DNA from 4 places in the Pseudomonas sp. P4_B4 genome. Region 1 is predicted to be linked to each of the others. Evidence: predicted binding sites of a transcription regulator. Region 1 holds the regulator's gene; each other region holds the start of a gene.
What was found. Region 1 encodes sigma-54, which starts transcription at its own class of promoters, with help from an activator protein. Its sites were predicted from a motif close to ANTGGCATNNANNTTGCTNT; they were not measured.
Positions count from the first base shown of each region.

Region 1 (4,662 bases):
CGGTTTCCAGTAAGGGTTGGGCAGGCAGCGCACATCGAACACCAGGTCGGCGTCCACCGGCATGCCACGCTTGAACCCGAAGGATTCCACCAGGAACGCAGTCCCCGGCTCGGGCTGATTCAACAGACGCAGTTTGATGGCGTCGCGCAGTTGGTACAGGTTCAGGCTGGTGGTGTTGATCTTGAGATCGGCGAGGTCGGCAATCGGCCCGAGCAGGTCGCTCTCGACGCTGATGGCTTCGGCCAGCGAGCGGTTGGCGTTGGTCAGGGGGTGACGTCGGCGGGTTTCCGAGAAGCGCTTGAGCAGGGTTTCTTCGTCGGCGTCCAGGTACAGCACATCGCACTGGATGTGGCGGTTGCGGACCTCTTCGAGCAGGTCGGGGAAGCGTGACAGGTGGCTGGGCAGGTTGCGCGCGTCAATGGAAACGGCGACCAGCGGCTGTAACAGCTCGGTATGAACCAGGGCGCGTTCGGCCAGCTCCGGCAGCAGGCCGGCAGGCAGGTTGTCGATACAGTAGTAGCCGTTGTCCTCAAGAACGTTGAGGGCGGTACTTTTACCTGAGCCGGAACGGCCACTGACGATGATCAAGCGCATGATTACTGACCGTTTTGCTCGTTCAGGACAACCTGATACAGGGCTTCGTTGCTTGCAGCACTACGCAGTTTTTCACGTACTTCCTTGCGGTCGAGCATGCTGGCGATCTGTCGCAGCAGCTCAAGGTGCGCATCGGTGGCGGCTTCCGGGACCAGCAGTACGAACAGCAGGTCAACCGGCGCGCCGTCGATGGCGTCGAAATCGATAGGGGCGTCCAGGTGCATCAATGCACTGATGGGCGAAACGCAGCCCTTGAGACGGCAATGTGGAATAGCGATGCCATTGCCAAAACCGGTGGAGCCGAGTTTTTCACGGGCAATCAGTGCCTCGAAGACATCTTGCATCTCCAGGGCCGGCACTTCGCGGGCGATCAGATTGGCAATTTGTTCGAGGGCTTTCTTTTTACTGCCTCCCGGCACGTTCACCAGGGAACGGCCGGGGGTCAGGATACTTTCAAGTCGGATCATGGGTTGGGAGTGTTAACGACCGGTTGCGCCCTGGAGGAGGCTCTGGGTCTTTTCCTTATGCTTTTTGAGTTGTTTATCCAGCTTGTCGGTGAGTGCGTCGATCGCGGCGTACATATCGGTATGTTCCGCGTTGGCGACCACTTCATTCCCGGGAATATGCAGCGTGGCTTCGATTTTCTGCTTCAGTTTTTCGACGGTCATCGTGACCTGCACATTAGTGATCTTGTCGAAATGTCGCTCCAATCGTTCGAGTTTTTCGCCGATGTAGGTGCGAAGAGGTTCGGTCACTTCCAGTTGGTGTCCACTGATGTTGACTTGCATACAGCTTCTCCTTCGTTGCCAGTGCATAAAGCGGTAGATCAGATGATCTACCACTGGAACGCTGTGGCGTGGCTCTACATCAACCGCTTGCGTTCGCTCGAAGGCGCGATCCCGAGGGATTCGCGGTACTTGGCGACGGTGCGGCGAGCCACCTGAATGCCTTGTGCCTCCAGTAAACCAGCGATCTTGCTGTCACTCAACGGCTTTTTCTGATTTTCCGCGGCAACCAGTTTTTTGATGATCGCCCGGATCGCCGTGGACGAGCATTCGCCGCCTTCGGAGGTGCTTACGTGACTGGAGAAAAAGTACTTCAGTTCATAAATGCCCCGGGGGGTGTGCATGAACTTCTGGGTGGTCACCCGTGAAATCGTCGACTCATGCATGCCGACCGCTTCGGCGATGTCATGCAGGACCAGCGGCTTCATGGCTTCGTCGCCGTACTCCAGAAAGCCGCGTTGATGCTCGACAATCTGGGTGGCAACCTTCATCAGGGTTTCATTGCGGCTTTGCAGGCTCTTGATGAACCAGCGGGCTTCCTGCAACTGATTGCGCATGAAGGTGTTGTCGGCGCTGGTGTCGGCGCGGCGCACGAAACCGGCGTACTGGGCGTTGACCCGCAGCCGTGGCACCGACTCCTGATTCAGCTCCACCAGCCAGCGCTCGTTGTCCTTGCGCACGATAACGTCAGGAACGACGTACTCGGCTTCGGTGGACTCGATCTGCGAGCCCGGGCGCGGGTTGAGGCTCTGGACCAGCTCGATGACCTGGCGCAGTTCATCTTCCTTGAGCTTCATGCGACGCATCAACTGGCTGTAGTCGCGGCTGCCAAGCAGGTCGATGTAATCAGTGACCAGGCGCTTGGCCTCGGCCAGCCAAGGTGTCTTGGCTGGCAACTGACGCAATTGCAGCAGCAGGCATTCACCCAGGTTGCGGGCGCCGATGCCGGCGGGCTCGAATTGCTGGATGCGGTGCAGGACGGCTTCGATTTCGTCCAGTTCGATGTCCAGTTCCGGGTCGAAGGCTTCGAGGATTTCCTCGAGGGTTTCGTCCAGGTAGCCCTGATTGTTGATGCAGTCGATCAGGGTCACGGCGATCAGGCGATCGGTGTCGGACATCGGGGCCAGGTTCAGTTGCCACAGCAAGTGGCTCTGCAGGCTTTCGCCGGCCGAGGTGCGGGTGGTGAAGTCCCACTCGTCATCATCATTGCTGGGCAGGCTGCTGGCGCTGGTCTGGTAAACGTCCTCCCACGCGGTGTCGACGGGGAGTTCGTTGGGGATGCGCTCGTTCCAGTCACCTTCATCGAGGTTATCAACCGTCGGAGCGCTTTCCTGGTAGGAGGGCTCCTGGATTTCAGTGTTGGGCTTTTGTTCGGCGTTGTCGGCCAAGGGGTCGGAATTGTCGAAGTCGTCGCCTTCTTCCTGGCGTTCGAGCATCGGATTGGACTCCAGGGCCTCCTGGATTTCCTGTTGCAGGTCCAGGGTCGACAATTGGAGCAGGCGGATGGCCTGTTGCAGCTGCGGTGTCATCGTCAGCTGCTGGCCCATTCTCAAGACTAGCGATGGTTTCATGGCAGGGGCTTAACACCTTATTCGCCGGCGCACATGCGCCATCCACTACAGGGCGCCGGGGCGCCAATCATAAGCAAATTATATGCCCGAAACTGAAGTGTTTGCCTAGAGCGTTGTAACAATAAAAACCTGCAAAGTTTTGTTGACAGGTTGCTCCGGCTGGCTCCCGAACATCTTTGAAGCGTCGTGTTTGCCTAGAGCGCTGTAACAATAAAAAAGAGTTGATTTTTTATCGAGATAAGCGCTCGTCGACTGCTCTGGCACCTCGGTGTCTTACAGGCGGAATTCGTGGCCCAGGTACACTTCCTTCACCAGGTCGTTAGCCAGGATGGTTTCAGCGTCGCCTTCGGCGATCAGTTGGCCGTCGTTGACGATATAGGCGGTTTCACAGATATCCAGGGTTTCACGGACGTTGTGGTCGGTGATCAGCACGCCAATGCCCTTGGCCTTGAGGTGGTGAATGATTTGCTTGATGTCGCCGACCGAAATCGGGTCCACGCCGGCGAAGGGTTCGTCGAGGAGGATGAATTTCGGGTTGGTGGCCAGGGCGCGGGCGATTTCCACGCGACGGCGCTCGCCACCGGACAGGCTCATGCCGAGGTTGTCGCGGATGTGGCTGATGTGGAATTCCTGCAGCAGGCTTTCCAGCTCCTTGCGACGACCGGCCTTGTCGAGTTCCTTACGGGTCTCGAGGATGGCCATGATGTTGTCGGCCACCGACAGTTTGCGGAAGATCGATGCTTCTTGCGGCAGGTAGCCGATACCGGCCTTTGCGCGGCCATGCATCGGCTGGTGGCTGACGTCCAGGTCATCGATCAGGACGCGGCCCTGCTCGGCCTGTACCAGGCCGACGATCATGTAGAAGCAGGTGGTCTTGCCGGCGCCGTTCGGGCCAAGCAGACCGACAATCTGACCGCTGTCGATGGACAGGCTGACGTCGCGCACGACCTGGCGGCTCTTGTAGCTCTTGGCCAGATGCTGAGCTTTCAGAGTTGCCATTACTGGGCCTTTTGCTCGTCGGTTTTCTTTTTCGGCTGGATCACCATGTCGATGCGCGGACGCGCCTCGGTGATCTTGCTGCCCGTGGCGCGACCGGCGCTGGCGAGCTTCTTGACCGTGTCGTAGACGATTTTTTCGCCCTGGGTGACGTTGTTGTCCTTGTCGACAACTTTGGCCTTGTCGATCAGTACGACGCGGTTTTGCGCGGCGTGATACTGGATCGTTACGCCCCAGCCCTGAACAGGCTTGGTATCGCCAGCTGTTTGCAATTGCTCGAAGTACGCCAGGTTGCCCACCGAGGTCACTACGTCGATGTCGCCGGTCGGGGTGCGGGTGATGGTAACGGTGTTGCCTGTCACCTTCATCGAGCCTTGGGTGATGATCACGTCACCCTTATAGGTAGCAATACCTTGCTTGTCGTCCAGTTGGGCATCGTCGGCCTGAATGCGGATAGGCTGCTGTTGATCTTCCGGCAGAGCCCAGGCGCTCACGCTTCCCAGTGCTGCGCCCAGACTGAGCAAAATCGGGAGGGTTTTAACGAGCCTCATACTGTCCTCTTACGTTCGATAGCAGGTGTATCCTGCTTTCTTTCAAATACGCCTTCATTCCCTTGCCAGTCGATACACCGCCAGCGCCGTCGATTCTAACGTCTTGCTCTGTCTGCGCATATTGCTGCTGCGGGAACACGGTCATGCGGGTGCTGGTGATCAGGG
Region 1 is NZ_JBFUHS010000012.1:140,045-144,706, reverse strand. It holds gene rapZ (RNase adapter RapZ) at 1-594, opposite strand, end outside; gene ptsN (PTS IIA-like nitrogen regulatory protein PtsN) at 597-1,061, opposite strand; gene hpf (ribosome hibernation-promoting factor, HPF/YfiA family) at 1,074-1,382, opposite strand; gene AC1DVE_RS15160 (RNA polymerase factor sigma-54) at 1,457-2,950, opposite strand; gene lptB (LPS export ABC transporter ATP-binding protein) at 3,224-3,949, opposite strand; gene lptA (lipopolysaccharide transport periplasmic protein LptA) at 3,949-4,497, opposite strand; gene lptC (LPS export ABC transporter periplasmic protein LptC) at 4,484-4,662, opposite strand, start outside.

Region 2 (4,662 bases), on a different contig from region 1:
CCCTCGGGATAATGCTTTTGAATAAGTGTAAGCCACGCGCGCAAATGTCGCTCAGCAAACCCAGGTGGCGGTGTTGGGTTGGTCCAGGTGCCTGGCCAGATAGCCGGCAAATTCACGGCGGGGAATGGCTCGGGCGCCCAGGCTGTGCAAGTGATCGGTGGGCATCTGGCAATCGATCAATACAAAACCCGAGTCTTTCAGATGCCGAACCAGTGTGGCAAAACCGAATTTCGAGGCGTTGTCAGCGAGGCTGAACATGGACTCGCCGAAAAACAACTGGCCCATTGCCAGGCCATACAGCCCGCCAACCAGTTCATCCCCGTCCCACACTTCCACCGAGTGCGCGTGTCCGCGCCTGTGCAGTTCGATGTAGGCGTCCTGCATGGCCTCGGTGATCCAGGTGCCGTCAGCATAATCCCGGGGTGCGGCACAGGCACGGATGACGGCGGCGAAGTCCTGATCGAAGGTCACTTGGTAGCGTTGCTGGCGCAGCAGCTTGTTCAGGCTGCGCGAGACGTGCAATTCGTCGGGAAACAGAACCGTGCGCGGGTCCGGTGACCACCAGAGGATCGGCTGGCCTTCGGAAAACCATGGGAAGCAGCCGTGGCGATAAGCCGAGATCAGCCGATCGGCGGACAGATCGCCACCGGCAGCCAGCAGCCCGTTGGGGTCGCGCATGGCCTTTTCCAGCGGTGGGAAATGCAAGGTGTTGCGTTGTAACCAGGTCAGCATGGCATCCGGACTTACAGAAGGGGAGGGCAGTGGTGGGTTTTGGCCCGCCATAAAGTTTGCCTTCAAACGGTTGGAATGTCGTCGAGGTATTTTTCGGCGTCCAGTGCCGCCATGCAACCGGCCCCGGCAGACGTAACGGCCTGGCGGTAAACGTGGTCGGCCACGTCACCGGCGGCAAACACACCGGCAATCGCCGTAGCGGTGGCATCGCCTTCGCTGCCACCCTTGACCAGCAGATACCCGTCGCGCATTTCCAGTTGGCCCGTAAACAGGTCGGTATTGGGTTTATGGCCGATGGCGATAAACACCCCGGCCAGCGGCAGTTCCTTGGTTTCACCCGTTTGGCTGTCCCGCAGGCGGGCGCCGGTCACGCCGCGGGCATCGCCGAGCACTTCGTCCAGGTTCTGGTTCCAGTGCAGGCGGATATTGCCATTGGCGGCTTTTTCGAAGAGTTTGTCCTGGAGGATCTTCTCCGAGCGCAGCTTGTCGCGCCGATGCACCAGGTGCACTTCCTTGGCGATGTTCGACAGGTACAAGGCTTCCTCGACCGCCGTGTTGCCGCCGCCTACCACCGCAACCACTTGATTTCGATAGAAAAATCCATCACAGGTCGCGCACGCTGACACCCCTTTGCCGGCAAACGCTTCTTCCGACGGCAGGCCCAGGTATTGCGCGGAGGCGCCGGTGGCAATGATCAAGGCGTCGCAGGTGTAGGTGCCGCCATCGCCGATCAATTCGAACGGCCGTTGTTGCAACTTGGCAGTGTGGATGTGGTCGTAAACGATCTCGGTGGCAAAGCGTTCGGCGTGTTTTTGCATGCGATCCATCAGCACTGGTCCGGTCAGGCCTTCAACGTCCCCTGGCCAGTTATCCACTTCGACGGTGGTGGTGAGCTGGCCACCTGCCTGTATGCCGGTAATGACAACGGGCTCGAGGTTGGCGCGGGCGGCATACACGGCCGCGCTGTAACCGGCGGGGCCGGAGCCCAGGATGATCAGGCGTGAATGCTTCGCATCGCTCATAAAAACACCTCATAAGCCTTTGTCACAAAAGAGAATGCATGCTCAAATTGAACAGCATGTCATATGCTTTTGACTATGCTACACCCAAGGGTCTCAAGCATGGCGTCGTGCGTACAAACCCGTACAATGCCCTGCGTGTTACATATATTCAGTGCGCGCCATGTTTATAAAAACCGGGGCGCAGTGTTAAAAGTAGTCCCGGTAACGCGTGTTAACTTTTTTACCTGCCTGGATTGGGCGGTTTTTTCGCAGTTTTTATAGACATTCATCAGATGGACGCGCCATAGGCGCAGGAAAAGAAGCGTTTTGAAGAAATCCACCGCAGCACCTAAACCAGCCGTCGTACCGCTCTGGCGCCAGCACTTGCACTACCGACTCAAGGAAGGTGCGCTGATCGCCATCGGTGCCTTGTGCCTGTTCCTGATGATGGCCTTGTTGACCTATGGCAAGGATGATCCGGGCTGGAGTCATAACAGCAAGATCGACGACGTGCAGAACTTCGGCGGGCCAGCGGGCTCCTACAGCGCCGATATCCTGTTCATGGTGCTGGGTTACTTCGCCTACATCTTCCCGTTGCTGCTGGCCGTCAAGGCATACCAGATCTTCCGCCAGCGTCACGAACCGTGGCAGTGGAGCGGTTGGCTGTTCTCCTGGCGCCTGATCGGCCTGGTGTTCCTGGTGCTGTCGGGCGCCGCTCTGGCCCATATCCATTTCCATGCCGCGACCGGTCTGCCGGCCGGTGCGGGCGGTGCGCTGGGCGAAAGCCTTGGCGACCTGGCCAGGAATGCCTTGAATATCCAGGGCAGCACGCTATTGTTCATTGCGTTGTTCCTGTTCGGCCTGACTGTGTTTACCGACCTGTCGTGGTTCAAGGTGATGGATATCACCGGCAAGATCACCCTCGACCTGTTCGAACTGTTCCAGAGCGCCGCCAATCGCTGGTGGGCGGCCCGTACCGAGCGCAAACAGCTGGTTGCCCAGTTGCGTGAAGTCGATGACCGTATGGATGAAGTGGTCGCGCCGAGCGTCACCGACAAGCGCGAGCAGGCCAAGGTCAAGGAACGTCTGATCGAACGTGAGCAAGCCCTGAGCAAGCACATGTCCGAGCGTGAGAAGCAGGTGCCGCCGGTGATTGCACCCGCGCCGCCAAAGCCCGTCGCACCGAGCAAGCGTGTGGAGAAAGAGAAACAGGCGCCGCTGTTCGTCGACAGCGCCGTGGAAGGCACTTTGCCGCCGATCTCGATTCTCGATCCGGCGGAAAAGAAACAGCTCAATTACTCGCCTGAATCCCTGGCTGCGGTTGGCCACTTGCTGGAAATCAAGCTCAAGGAATTCGGCGTTGAAGTCACGGTGGATTCGATTCACCCGGGCCCGGTGATTACCCGTTACGAGATCCAGCCGGCCGCCGGGGTCAAGGTCAGCCGTATTTCCAACCTGGCCAAAGACCTCGCGCGTTCCCTGGCCGTGACCAGCGTGCGCGTGGTGGAAGTGATTCCGGGCAAGACCACGGTCGGTATCGAGATTCCCAACGAGGATCGGCAGATCGTGCGTTTCTCCGAGGTGTTGTCGACCCCCGAGTACGACAACTTCAAGTCGCCGGTCACCCTGGCCCTGGGTCACGACATCGGCGGCAAGCCGGTCATCACCGACCTGGCGAAAATGCCGCACTTGCTGGTGGCCGGTACCACCGGTTCCGGTAAGTCGGTGGGTGTGAACGCGATGATCCTGTCGATCCTGTTCAAGTCTGGCCCGGAAGACGCCAAGCTGATCATGATCGACCCGAAAATGCTCGAACTGTCGATCTACGAAGGCATTCCGCACCTGCTGTGCCCGGTGGTCACCGACATGAAGGACGCCGCCAACGCCCTGCGCTGGAGCGTTGCCGAGATGGAGCGGCGCTACAAGCTGATGGCCAAGATGGGTGTGCGAAACCTGTCGGGCTTCAACGCCAAGGTCAAGGAAGCCCAGGACGCCGGTGAGCCGTTGAGCGATCCGCTGTACAAGCGCGAAAGCATCCACGACGAAGCGCCGCTGCTACAAAAGCTGCCGACCATCGTAGTAGTGGTCGACGAATTCGCCGACATGATGATGATCGTCGGCAAGAAGGTTGAAGAACTGATTGCCCGTATCGCACAAAAGGCGCGTGCGGCCGGTATTCACTTGATCCTTGCGACCCAGCGTCCGTCGGTGGATGTGATCACCGGCCTGATCAAGGCCAACATCCCGACCCGCATGGCGTTCCAGGTATCGAGCAAAATCGACTCCCGGACCATCATCGACCAGGGCGGTGCCGAACAACTGCTCGGCCACGGTGACATGCTCTACATGCCGCCGGGTACCAGCCTGCCGATTCGTGTTCACGGTGCTTTCGTGTCCGACGAAGAGGTTCACCGCGTGGTGGAAGCCTGGAAACTGCGGGGCGCGCCGGAATACAACGACGACATCCTCAATGGCGTCGAAGAGGCGGGCAGCGGCTTTGAAGGCAGCAGCGGTGGCGGCGACGGTGACGATCCCGAGGCCGATGCGCTGTACGACGAAGCGGTGCAGTTCGTGTTGGAAAGCCGTCGCGCCTCCATTTCCGCGGTTCAGCGCAAGCTGAAGATCGGCTACAACCGCGCCGCGCGCATGATCGAAGCCATGGAGATGGCCGGGGTCGTGACGTCCATGAACACCAACGGTTCGCGTGAAGTCCTGGCCCCGGGCCCGGTGCGCGACTGACCCGAGTATGAAAGGGGAGCGCCCATTGGCGCCGCCCGCACTCCCACGAATGTTATGAGGACTCCCATGCGTCTGATCCGCATGCTGTTGCTGCCGGTACTGGCCTTGACCACGCTCCAGGCTAACGCCGATGACAAGGACGTGGCACGCCTGACCCAACTGCTGGAAAAATCCCAGACCCTGACTGCAC
Region 2 is NZ_JBFUHS010000003.1:42,649-47,310, forward strand. It holds gene aat (leucyl/phenylalanyl-tRNA--protein transferase) at 52-732, opposite strand; gene trxB (thioredoxin-disulfide reductase) at 795-1,754, opposite strand; gene AC1DVE_RS04570 (DNA translocase FtsK) at 2,061-4,472, shown strand; gene lolA (outer membrane lipoprotein periplasmic chaperone LolA) at 4,539-4,662, shown strand, end outside.
Region 2: a site for sigma-54 is predicted at 1,805-1,824, ahead of AC1DVE_RS04570 (DNA translocase FtsK). Genes of this name have one in related genera too.

Region 3 (4,662 bases), on a different contig from region 1:
AGGCCATTCATATGCGTATCAAAGTCCACTGCCAGAACCGCATCGGCATCCTGCGCGACATTCTCAATCTGTTGGTGGAGTACGGGATCAACGTGGCCCGCGGTGAAGTGGGTGGTGAGCATGGCAATGCCATCTACCTGCATTGCCCGAACCTGATCAACATTCAGTTCCAGGCCTTGCGTCCGAAATTCGAAGCGATTGCCGGAGTGTTTGGCGTCAAGCGTGTCGGGCTGATGCCCAGCGAGCGTCGGCACATGGAGCTCAATGCACTGCTCGGTGCGCTGGAATTTCCGGTGCTGTCGATCGACATGGGCGGTTCCATTGTCGCGGCCAATCGGGCAGCGGCGCAGTTGCTCGGGGTGCGGGTCGACGAGGTGCCGGGGATTCCCCTGTCGCGCTACGCCGAGGATTTCGATTTGCCGGAACTGGTGCGCGCCAACAAGTCGCGGATCAACGGGCTGCGGGTCAAGGTCAAGGGTGACGTGTTCCTGGCCGACATCGCGCCCTTGCAATCGGAGCATGACGACAGCGAGGCCATGGCCGGTGCGGTGCTGACATTGCACCGCGCCGACCGGGTGGGTGAGCGCATCTACAACGTGCGCAAGCAGGAATTGCGAGGCTTCGACAGCATCTTCCAAAGCTCGAAAGTCATGGCCGCCGTGGTGCGCGAGGCGCGGCGCATGGCGCCGCTGGATGCGCCGCTGTTGATCGAAGGGGAAACCGGCACCGGCAAAGAGTTGCTGGCGCGGGCCTGCCATTTGGCCAGTCCTCGTGGGCAGTCGCCGTTGATGGCGCTCAATTGCGCGGGTCTGCCGGAGTCCATGGCCGAGACGGAATTGTTCGGTTACGGCCCGGGTGCCTTCGAAGGGGCGCGGGCCGAAGGCAAGCTCGGGCTGCTGGAGCTGACGGCGGGCGGCACGCTGTTTCTCGATGGCGTCGGCGAAATGAGCCCACGCTTGCAGGTGAAGTTGCTGCGCTTTTTGCAGGACGGCTGCTTCCGTCGTGTGGGCAGCGATGAAGAGGTTTACCTCGACGTGCGAGTGATCTGCGCGACCCAGGTCGACCTGTCCGAATTGTGCGCTCGCGGCGAGTTCCGCCAGGACCTCTATCACCGCTTGAACGTGTTGTCGCTGCACATCCCGCCGTTGCGCGAATGCCTCGACGGCTTGACGCCGCTGGTGGAGCACTTCCTCGATCAGGCCAGCCGGCAGATTGGTTGCCCGTTGCCGAAACTGGCCCCGACAGCCATGGAGCGGCTCAGCCACTACCGTTGGCCGGGCAACGTCCGGCAACTGGAGAACGTGCTGTTCCAGGCGGTTTCCCTGTGCGACGGCGGCACGGTCAAGGCTGAGCATATTCGCCTGCCGGATTATGGCGTGCGTCAGCCCCTTGGCGATTTTTCGCTGGAGGGTGGGCTGGACGAGATCGTCGGGCGTTTCGAGAAGGCGGTGCTGGAGCGGCTGTATTCCGAGCATCCGAGCAGTCGGCAACTGGGCAAGCGGCTCGGGGTTTCGCATACCACCATTGCCAACAAGTTGCGTGAATATGAGGTTGGCAAGACGGAGTCTTGACTGAAATTTGCGACGTATGTGCCGGCCTCTTCGCGAGCAAGCCCGCTCCCACATTTGGAATGCGTTCCCCTGTGGGAGCGGCGGTGCGGCGATCCGACTTGCTCGCGAAGGCGATAGATCAGTCACTCAAGAGGCCGGCACTTGCCACCCACCGGCATGACACCGCCGGTTTTTCGTCTCTGATACAAATCACCAATCCCCCCTGAATCCCCCAAGTCCCCTGTTTGCCGGGCCTCGCGCCGCCAAAAACAAGTTGGTCTGCAAATTGCTTATGGCTCAGCAGTACAGCAGTGGGCGGCAAACGTCCGGCAGGCAGAGGAAAGAGTGTGGACAAGTACCTTTATGTGGCAATGACCGGCGCCAGCCAGAATGCACTGGCGCAAAAGGCGCATGCCAACAACCTCGCGAACATCTCCACCAACGGCTTCCAGAAAGACCTGGAGCAGGCCCGTTCGATGCCGGTGTTCGGTGACAGCTTTCCGGCGCGAGCGTTTGCCATGTCCGAACGCCCGGCCACCGATTTTTCCCCGGGCTCACTGGTGGAAACCGGTCGCGACCTCGACGTTGCCGTGCAAGGCAACGGCTGGATTGCCGTACAGACGCCCGATGGCGGTGAAAGCTACGTGCGCACCGGCAGCCTGAACGTTGACGCCCTGGGCGTGCTGCGCGCCGGCAACGGCATGCCGGTCATGGGCAATGGCGGGCCGATTGCCGTGCCGCCGGAGCAGCAGATCGAAGTTGGCGAGGACGGCACCATCAGCATCCGCGCGATGGGCGAAGGTCCCCGGGTGATGGCTGAAGTCGACCGCATCAAGCTGGTCAACCCAGACCTCAAGAACATGACCAAAGGCCTGGATGGTTCGATCCACACCAAGGACGGCCAGCCGGCGCAGGCCGATGCCGGCGTCAAGCTGGTGTCCGGGTTCCTCGAGTCGAGCAACGTCAATGCCGTGGAAGAGATGACCTCGGTTCTGGCTTTGTCCAAGCAGTTCGAGCTGCACATCAAGATGATGAACACCGCCAAAGACGATGACCAGGCCATGGCTCGGGTCTTGCAGATTAGCTAATTACCAGAACGTCGCGCCGTAAAACAGGCGCACGAGGAGAATCGAATGCTTCCGGCTCTATGGGTTGCCAAGACAGGTTTGTCCGCCCAGGACACCAACCTGACCACCATTTCCAACAACCTGGCCAACGTGTCGACCACGGGTTTCAAGCGTGACCGCGCCGAGTTCCAGGACCTGCTCTACCAGATCAAGCGCCAGCCAGGCGCCCAGTCGACCCAGGACAGCGAACTGCCGTCGGGTCTGCAACTGGGTACCGGTGTGCGCATCGTCGGCACCCAGAAAAACTTCACCGCCGGCAGCCTGCAAACCACCGAGCAGCCACTGGACATGGCCATCGACGGTCGCGGTTTCTTTCAGATCCTGCAACCGGACGGCACCACGTCCTACACCCGTGACGGTACGTTCCACCTGGACTCCAACGGCCAGATCGTCAACGCCAGCGGCTTTGCCCTGGAGCCGGCGATTGTCATTCCGAACGACGCGCAGACCTTCACGGTCGGCCGCGACGGCACCGTGTCCATCACCATTGCCGGCAACCCGGCTGCCCAGGTGATCGGCAACCTGCAAACCGCCGACTTCATCAACCCGGCCGGCCTGCAGGCAGTGGGCAACAACCTGTTCCTGGAAACCGCCGCCAGTGGCGCGCCGCAAGTCGGCACTCCGGGTCTGAACGGTTTCGGCACCACGCTGCAGAACACCCTGGAAACGTCCAACGTCAGCACCGTTGAGGAGATGGTCAACATGATCACCACCCAGCGCGCCTACGAGATGAACTCCAAGGTGATCTCCACCGCCGACCAGATGCTCTCGTTCGTAACGCAGAATCTGTAATCAAGTCTATGGGGCGGCCATGAGGCTGCCTGCTACACCGTGAGGTAGGGTCATGAATCGCTATGTATCTGTACTGGCACTGAGTGGGATCACCGCGCTCGCAGGTTGCGTGCCTGCGACGCCCAAGCCCAATGACCCTTACTACGCGCCGGTGTTGCCGCGCACGCCGTTGCCGGCGGCGGCGAACAACGGTTCGATCTATCAGGCCGGCTTCGAGCAGAACCTCTACGGCGACCGCAAGGCGTTCCGGATCGGTGACATCATCACCATCACCCTGAACGAAAGGACCCAGGCCAGCAAAAACGCCAACTCGCAAATTGGCAAGAACAGCAAGGCCAACATCGGCCTGACTTCGCTGTTCGGCAGCAGCGCCACCACCAACAACCCGTTCGGCGATGGCGACCTGAGCCTGAGTGCCAGCTACGAAGGTGACCGCGCGACCAAGGGTGACAGCAAGGCGGCGCAGGGCAACACCCTGACCGGTTCGATCACGGTCACCGTCGCCGATGTGTTGCCCAACGGCATCATCGCGGTACGCGGCGAGAAGTGGATGACCCTCAACACCGGCGATGAGCTGGTGCGGATTGCCGGCCTTGTTCGCGCCGATGACATCTCTACCGACAACACCGTGTCGTCGACCCGTGTCGCCGATGCGCGCATCACCTATTCGGGCACTGGTTCGTTTGCCGATGCGAGTCAGCCAGGCTGGTTCGACCGTTTCTTCCTCAGCCCGTTGTTCCCTTTCTAGGTGGCTTTCCAGTTGAGCATGTTGAACTTTAAACATCTGATGGTGGCCGCCTTGATGCTGTCCGCCGCGTTCAACGCGCAGGCCGAGCGCCTGAAGGACATCGCGAGTATTTCCGGCGTGCGTTCCAACCAATTGATCGGTTACGGCCTGGTGGTCGGGCTTAACGGCACCGGCGACCAGACGACGCAAACCCCGTTCACCCTGCAGACCTTCAACAACATGCTCTCGCAGTTCGGCATCAAGGTGCCGCCGGGCTCGGGCAACGTGCAGTTGAAGAACGTCGCGGCAGTGTCGATCAGTGCCGATTTGCCGGCATTCGCCAAGCCGGGTCAGCAGGTCGACATCACCGTTTCGTCCATCGGTAACTCCAAGAGTTTGCGCGGCGGCACCTTGCTGCTGACGCCACTCAAGGGTATCGACGGCAACGTCTATGCGGTGGCCCAGG
Region 3 is NZ_JBFUHS010000009.1:25,606-30,267, reverse strand. It holds gene AC1DVE_RS12265 (sigma-54-dependent transcriptional regulator) at 12-1,571, shown strand; gene AC1DVE_RS12260 (flagellar basal body rod protein FlgF) at 1,898-2,638, shown strand; gene flgG (flagellar basal-body rod protein FlgG) at 2,684-3,469, shown strand; gene flgH (flagellar basal body L-ring protein FlgH) at 3,522-4,217, shown strand; gene AC1DVE_RS12245 (flagellar basal body P-ring protein FlgI) at 4,236-4,662, shown strand, end outside.
Region 3: a site for sigma-54 is predicted at 1,824-1,843, ahead of AC1DVE_RS12260 (flagellar basal body rod protein FlgF). Genes of this name have one in related genera too.

Region 4 (4,662 bases), on a different contig from region 1:
AAGCCGCGGCAGCGCCGTTCAAGCTCATTGGCGGGCTGGTCAACGGTGGCGGTTCGGAAGACCTGGGCAGCGTTTCATTCGCAGCGGGTTCCAGCGAATTGGGCAAGGATGCCGAAGGCGCCCTGGACAAACTGTCCAAGGCGCTCAAGGAGCGCCCGGCCCTGCGCCTGGAAATCGAAGGCACCGCCGCCCAGAGCAGCGATGGCCCGCTGATCGCCGAACAACGCCTGGAGCGTGAGTACCAGTACAACTACTACAAAATGCTCCAGCGCCGCGGTGACAAGGTCCCGGCCCAGGCTTCGTTGCTGGAAGTGCCGGATGGGGAAAAAGGCCCGCTGCTCGAAGGTATCTACCGTACCCGCCTGAAAACCCAGCCCCCTGCCGAATGGAAGGACCTGGGCAAGGAAGAGCGCACCGCGAAAATGCGTGCCGAGGTGATCAAGTTCTGGAGCACCAGCGACGTGCTGTTGCGTCAACTGGGCCAGGAACGCGCCAGCAGCATCAAGGATTACCTGGTCGACAAGGCCCAACTGGAAGATGACCGGGTGTACTTCATCGACGCCAATCTGGGCGAGGCGCAAAGTGACGGCCGCGTAGTGACACCAATGCATCTGGATGCCGAGTGATGATGCGGCGGCAGCTGACTGGCCTGATCCTGGCGCTCTCCGCCAGTCAGGCCTGGGCGGCCGATACCCTGCGCTGTGGCAGCCAGTTGATCAGCGTCGGCGATCGTTCGAGTGAGGTTTTGCAGAAATGCGGTGAACCGGTCAGTCGCGACTTGCTGGGGTACAAACGCAGTGCAGATCGGCGTGAGGAATTTCAGGTCGAGGAATGGACCTACGGACCGAATGGCGGGATGTATCAATACTTGCGGTTCGAAGGTAATCGGCTGAAACAGATCACCAGTAAACGCGGCAATTAATTAGCACTATCCAATGTGGGAGCAAGCCCGCACATTGGGTTTTCAGCGCTACACATAGAACAGGCCCCGGCAAAAGTGCGCGGGGCCTGTAGTGGCCAACATCCTTTGGCCGTTCGCATGAACACTCAGGTTGCAACAGACCCATGACTCTGCCCGTCTGTCGCACCCTCTCCCGGTCCAGGCGAGAAGCCTTGCCTTACTCGGCTTTCAGGCCGTCAGCGGAGACCGCCTTGACGCCTTTGATTTTCTTGGTGATAGCTACAGCCATTTCTTTTTGCGAATCGGTCACGGCGGTGGTCGACGACAGCGATACCACGCCTTTGTTGGTTTCAACCTTGATGTCGGTACCTGGAATGCCTTTTTCGGTCATCAGGTCGGCTTTGACTTTAGTGGTGATCCAGGTATCGGAAGTAGCTTCTGTAGCCTTGGTCATTTCACCCGCCGCCAGGGTCATCGGAGCCTGGGTGGCTTGAGTGGTCTGGGCGAATGCCGCGTTTGCCATGGTCAGGGTCAGCGCAGTGGCAGTAGCGGCAGCGATAGCGAACTTCTTCATACGAGTAACTCCTGTTTTTCTGAAAAGTCTGCCGGGTGTCTTTTCGGCAGGGTTACCAGGGATATTGCGAACGCTGTGCCAACTTTGAAAAAGAGTTAAAAATCTTATTAATCAACGAGTTACAAAATCAGCCAACTTTCGGAATCATGCAAAATGCACGATAAGCACAAACACTGCATGCAAGTTGCGGTTTTATGGAAAGTTCCTAAGATGCTGAATTTCTGAGCTTTATCTGCAGCATTTGACGACGGGTCGACAAACAGGAAAATCCCCGCAAAAGCGGGGACTTGATTCAGCTCTTCATGCCGCAGAACCGGAACACCCTTTAGGCAAGTAGTCCTGGGATACGCTGCTTTTACATGACCAGCCTTTGGTTTCGTCCCGTGTCAGGGTGACGGTTTTGCCCTGGACCACCCCCGGGGCATTCTGCAACGTACAAACGATTGATCCCGCTCCCGCCTGCGTTGTAGCCGTCACAGACAGGGCGCAGTGGTTGGTCGATGTCGCGCCGGCGGGCGCCACGTTGGCAATTGTCGGGGTTTCCCCCTGGTTGATCACATCCTCGAACGGCACTTTCATTGCAGTCAGTTCGGCCAGCGCCGCCGTGACCTTGGCCCGAGCCTGGTACTTGGAATACATCGGCAGGCCCAGTGTTGCCAGGATCCCGATGATCGCCACCACGACGAGCAACTCGATCAGGGTAAAACCTTTTTGATTGTTCATGTACAAGCTCCATGCATGAGTCGAAGGCTCATGACCTGCCCCATGGCAGCACAGCCTGTGCCAATGCCAGAAGCCCCTGTTGGCAGGGGGCGTGGTGGCCGAAAAGCGCTTACCTACTACCAGGATCAGCACTATCTGACGTTTTTTGTCACCTCACCCTTGCGGGTTTGGCCTCGTCCTTTGACTAGGCTATAAGAGCAATTCAATCGGAATACCCAGGACTGAACATGGCGGTCAAGGCAGCGAAAATCAGCGTGTATGCATGGGAAGGCATCGACCGCAAAGGCACAAAAGTGACCGGCGAACTCAGCGCTCAAAACCCGGCGCTGATCAAGGCGAAACTGCGCAAGCAAGGCATCAGTCCCGGCAAGGTTCGCAAAAAAAACCATTCGGTTTTCAGCATGGGCAAGCGCATCAAGGCCCAGGACATTGCCCTGTTCACCCGGCAAATGGCGACGATGATGAAGGCCGGCGTGCCGTTGTTGCAGTCCTTCGAGATCATCGGCGAGGGCTTCGACAATCCGGCCATGCGCAAGCTGGTGGACGAGCTGAAACAGGAAGTTGCGGCAGGCAGCAGCTTCGCCGCTGCCCTGCGCAAGAAGCCCCGGTATTTCGATGAGCTGTATTGCAACCTGGTGGATGCTGGCGAGCAGGCCGGTGCCCTCGACACCCTTTTGGAGCGGGTCGCGACCTACAAGGAAAAAAGCGAAAGCCTCAAGGCCAGGATCAGGAAAGCCATGACCTACCCGCTGGTGGTGGTGTTCGTCGCGGCGATAGTCACCGGGATTCTGCTGGTCAATGTCGTGCCGCAGTTCGAGTCGGTGTTCAAAGGCTTTGGCGCCGAACTGCCGGCCTTCACCGTGATGGTCATTGGCCTGTCGCAATTCATGCAGGCCTGGTGGTGGGTGGTCCTTGGCGCACTGATCACCATGGCCTTCGGCGTGCGCCACGCCCTCAGGACATCCCCGGCCTTTCGCGACCGGATGGACACCTGGCTGCTGAAACTGCCGCTGGTGGGCACCCTGATGCACAAGTCCGCCGTGGCCCGGTTCGCCCGTACACTGTCGACCACTTTCGCAGCCGGCGTGCCGCTGGTGGAGGCCCTGGAATCAGTGGCCGGTGCGACCGGCAATGTCGTGTTCAAGCGCGCGGTATTGCGCATTCGGCAGGACATCTCGACCGGCATGCAATTGCATTTCGCCATGCGTACCTGCGGCGTCTTTCCGAACATGGCGATACAAATGACCGCCATCGGCGAAGAGTCAGGCACCCTGGACGCTATGCTCGACAAAGTCGCGGGGTTCTATGAAGACAACGTCGATAACATGGTCGATAACCTCACCAGCCTGATGGAACCGTTCATCATGGTGGTGCTGGGTGTTATCGTCGGTGGACTGGTAGTTGCCATGTACCTGCCCATCTTCCAACTTGGCTCAGCGATCTGACATGCCCTTGAATGAAATTCTGATTCACTCTCCGCTGGCCTTTGTCCTTCTCGCAGGCATCACCGGCCTGCTGGTCGGCAGTTTCCTCAATGTCGTGATCTGGCGCCTGCCGAAAATGCTCGAACGCGACTGGCGTGAGCAGGCCCATGACATTCTCGGGCTGCCTGGCGAAACGCCGCTGCCGACTTACAACCTGTTGCTGCCCCACTCCCAGTGCCCGCACTGCGGTCACCGAATCCGCGCCTGGGAAAACATCCCGCTGCTCAGTTATGTGTTTTTGCGCGGCCGCTGTTCAGCCTGTGCGGCAGCGATCAGCCCGCGCTATCCGTTGACCGAACTGGCCTGCGGGCTGTTGTCGGCGTTTGTTGCCTGGCACTTCGGCTTCGGTTGGCCGGCCTGCCTGGTGCTGGTCCTGAGCTGGGGTTTGCTGGCGATGAGCCTGATCGACGCCGAACATCAGATATTGCCGGACGTACTGGTGCTGCCGTTGATTTGGCTGGGGTTGATCGTCAACAGTTTCGGCCTGTTCGTGACGTTGCACGAGGCGCTTTGGGGGGCGATCGCCGGTTACAGCCTGCTGTGGTCGGTGTTCTGGCTGTTCAAGCTGATCACGGGCAAGGACGGCATGGGCTACGGTGATTTCAAGCTGCTGGCGATGCTGGGCGCCTGGGGTGGCTGGCAGATTTTGCCGTTGACCATCCTGCTGTCCTCGCTGGTGGGTGCCATTATCGGGCTGATGCTGCTGCGCTGGCGCAATGCAAAAACCTCGACGCCGATCCCTTTCGGTCCCTATCTGGCCATTGCCGGCTGGATTGCGTTGCTCTGGGGTGGTCAAATAACCGACCTCTATTGGCAGTTTGTCGGTTTGAAATGAATAGCCCTGTGGAAAAACCCTGGATTCTCGGCCTGACCGGCGGCATCGGCAGCGGCAAAAGTGCGGCCGCCCAACACTTCATAGATCTGGGTGTGCATGTGGTCGACGCCGATCACGCCGCTCGCTGGGTAGTGGAACCCGGCCG
Region 4 is NZ_JBFUHS010000022.1:35,769-40,430, forward strand. It holds gene AC1DVE_RS21430 (DUF748 domain-containing protein) at 1-626, shown strand, start outside; gene AC1DVE_RS21435 (DUF2845 domain-containing protein) at 626-922, shown strand; gene AC1DVE_RS21440 (BON domain-containing protein) at 1,119-1,475, opposite strand; gene AC1DVE_RS21445 (pilin) at 1,776-2,198, opposite strand; gene AC1DVE_RS21450 (type II secretion system F family protein) at 2,426-3,643, shown strand; gene AC1DVE_RS21455 (prepilin peptidase) at 3,645-4,517, shown strand; gene coaE (dephospho-CoA kinase) at 4,514-4,662, shown strand, end outside.
Region 4: a site for sigma-54 is predicted at 2,244-2,263, ahead of AC1DVE_RS21445 (pilin). Genes of this name have one in related genera too.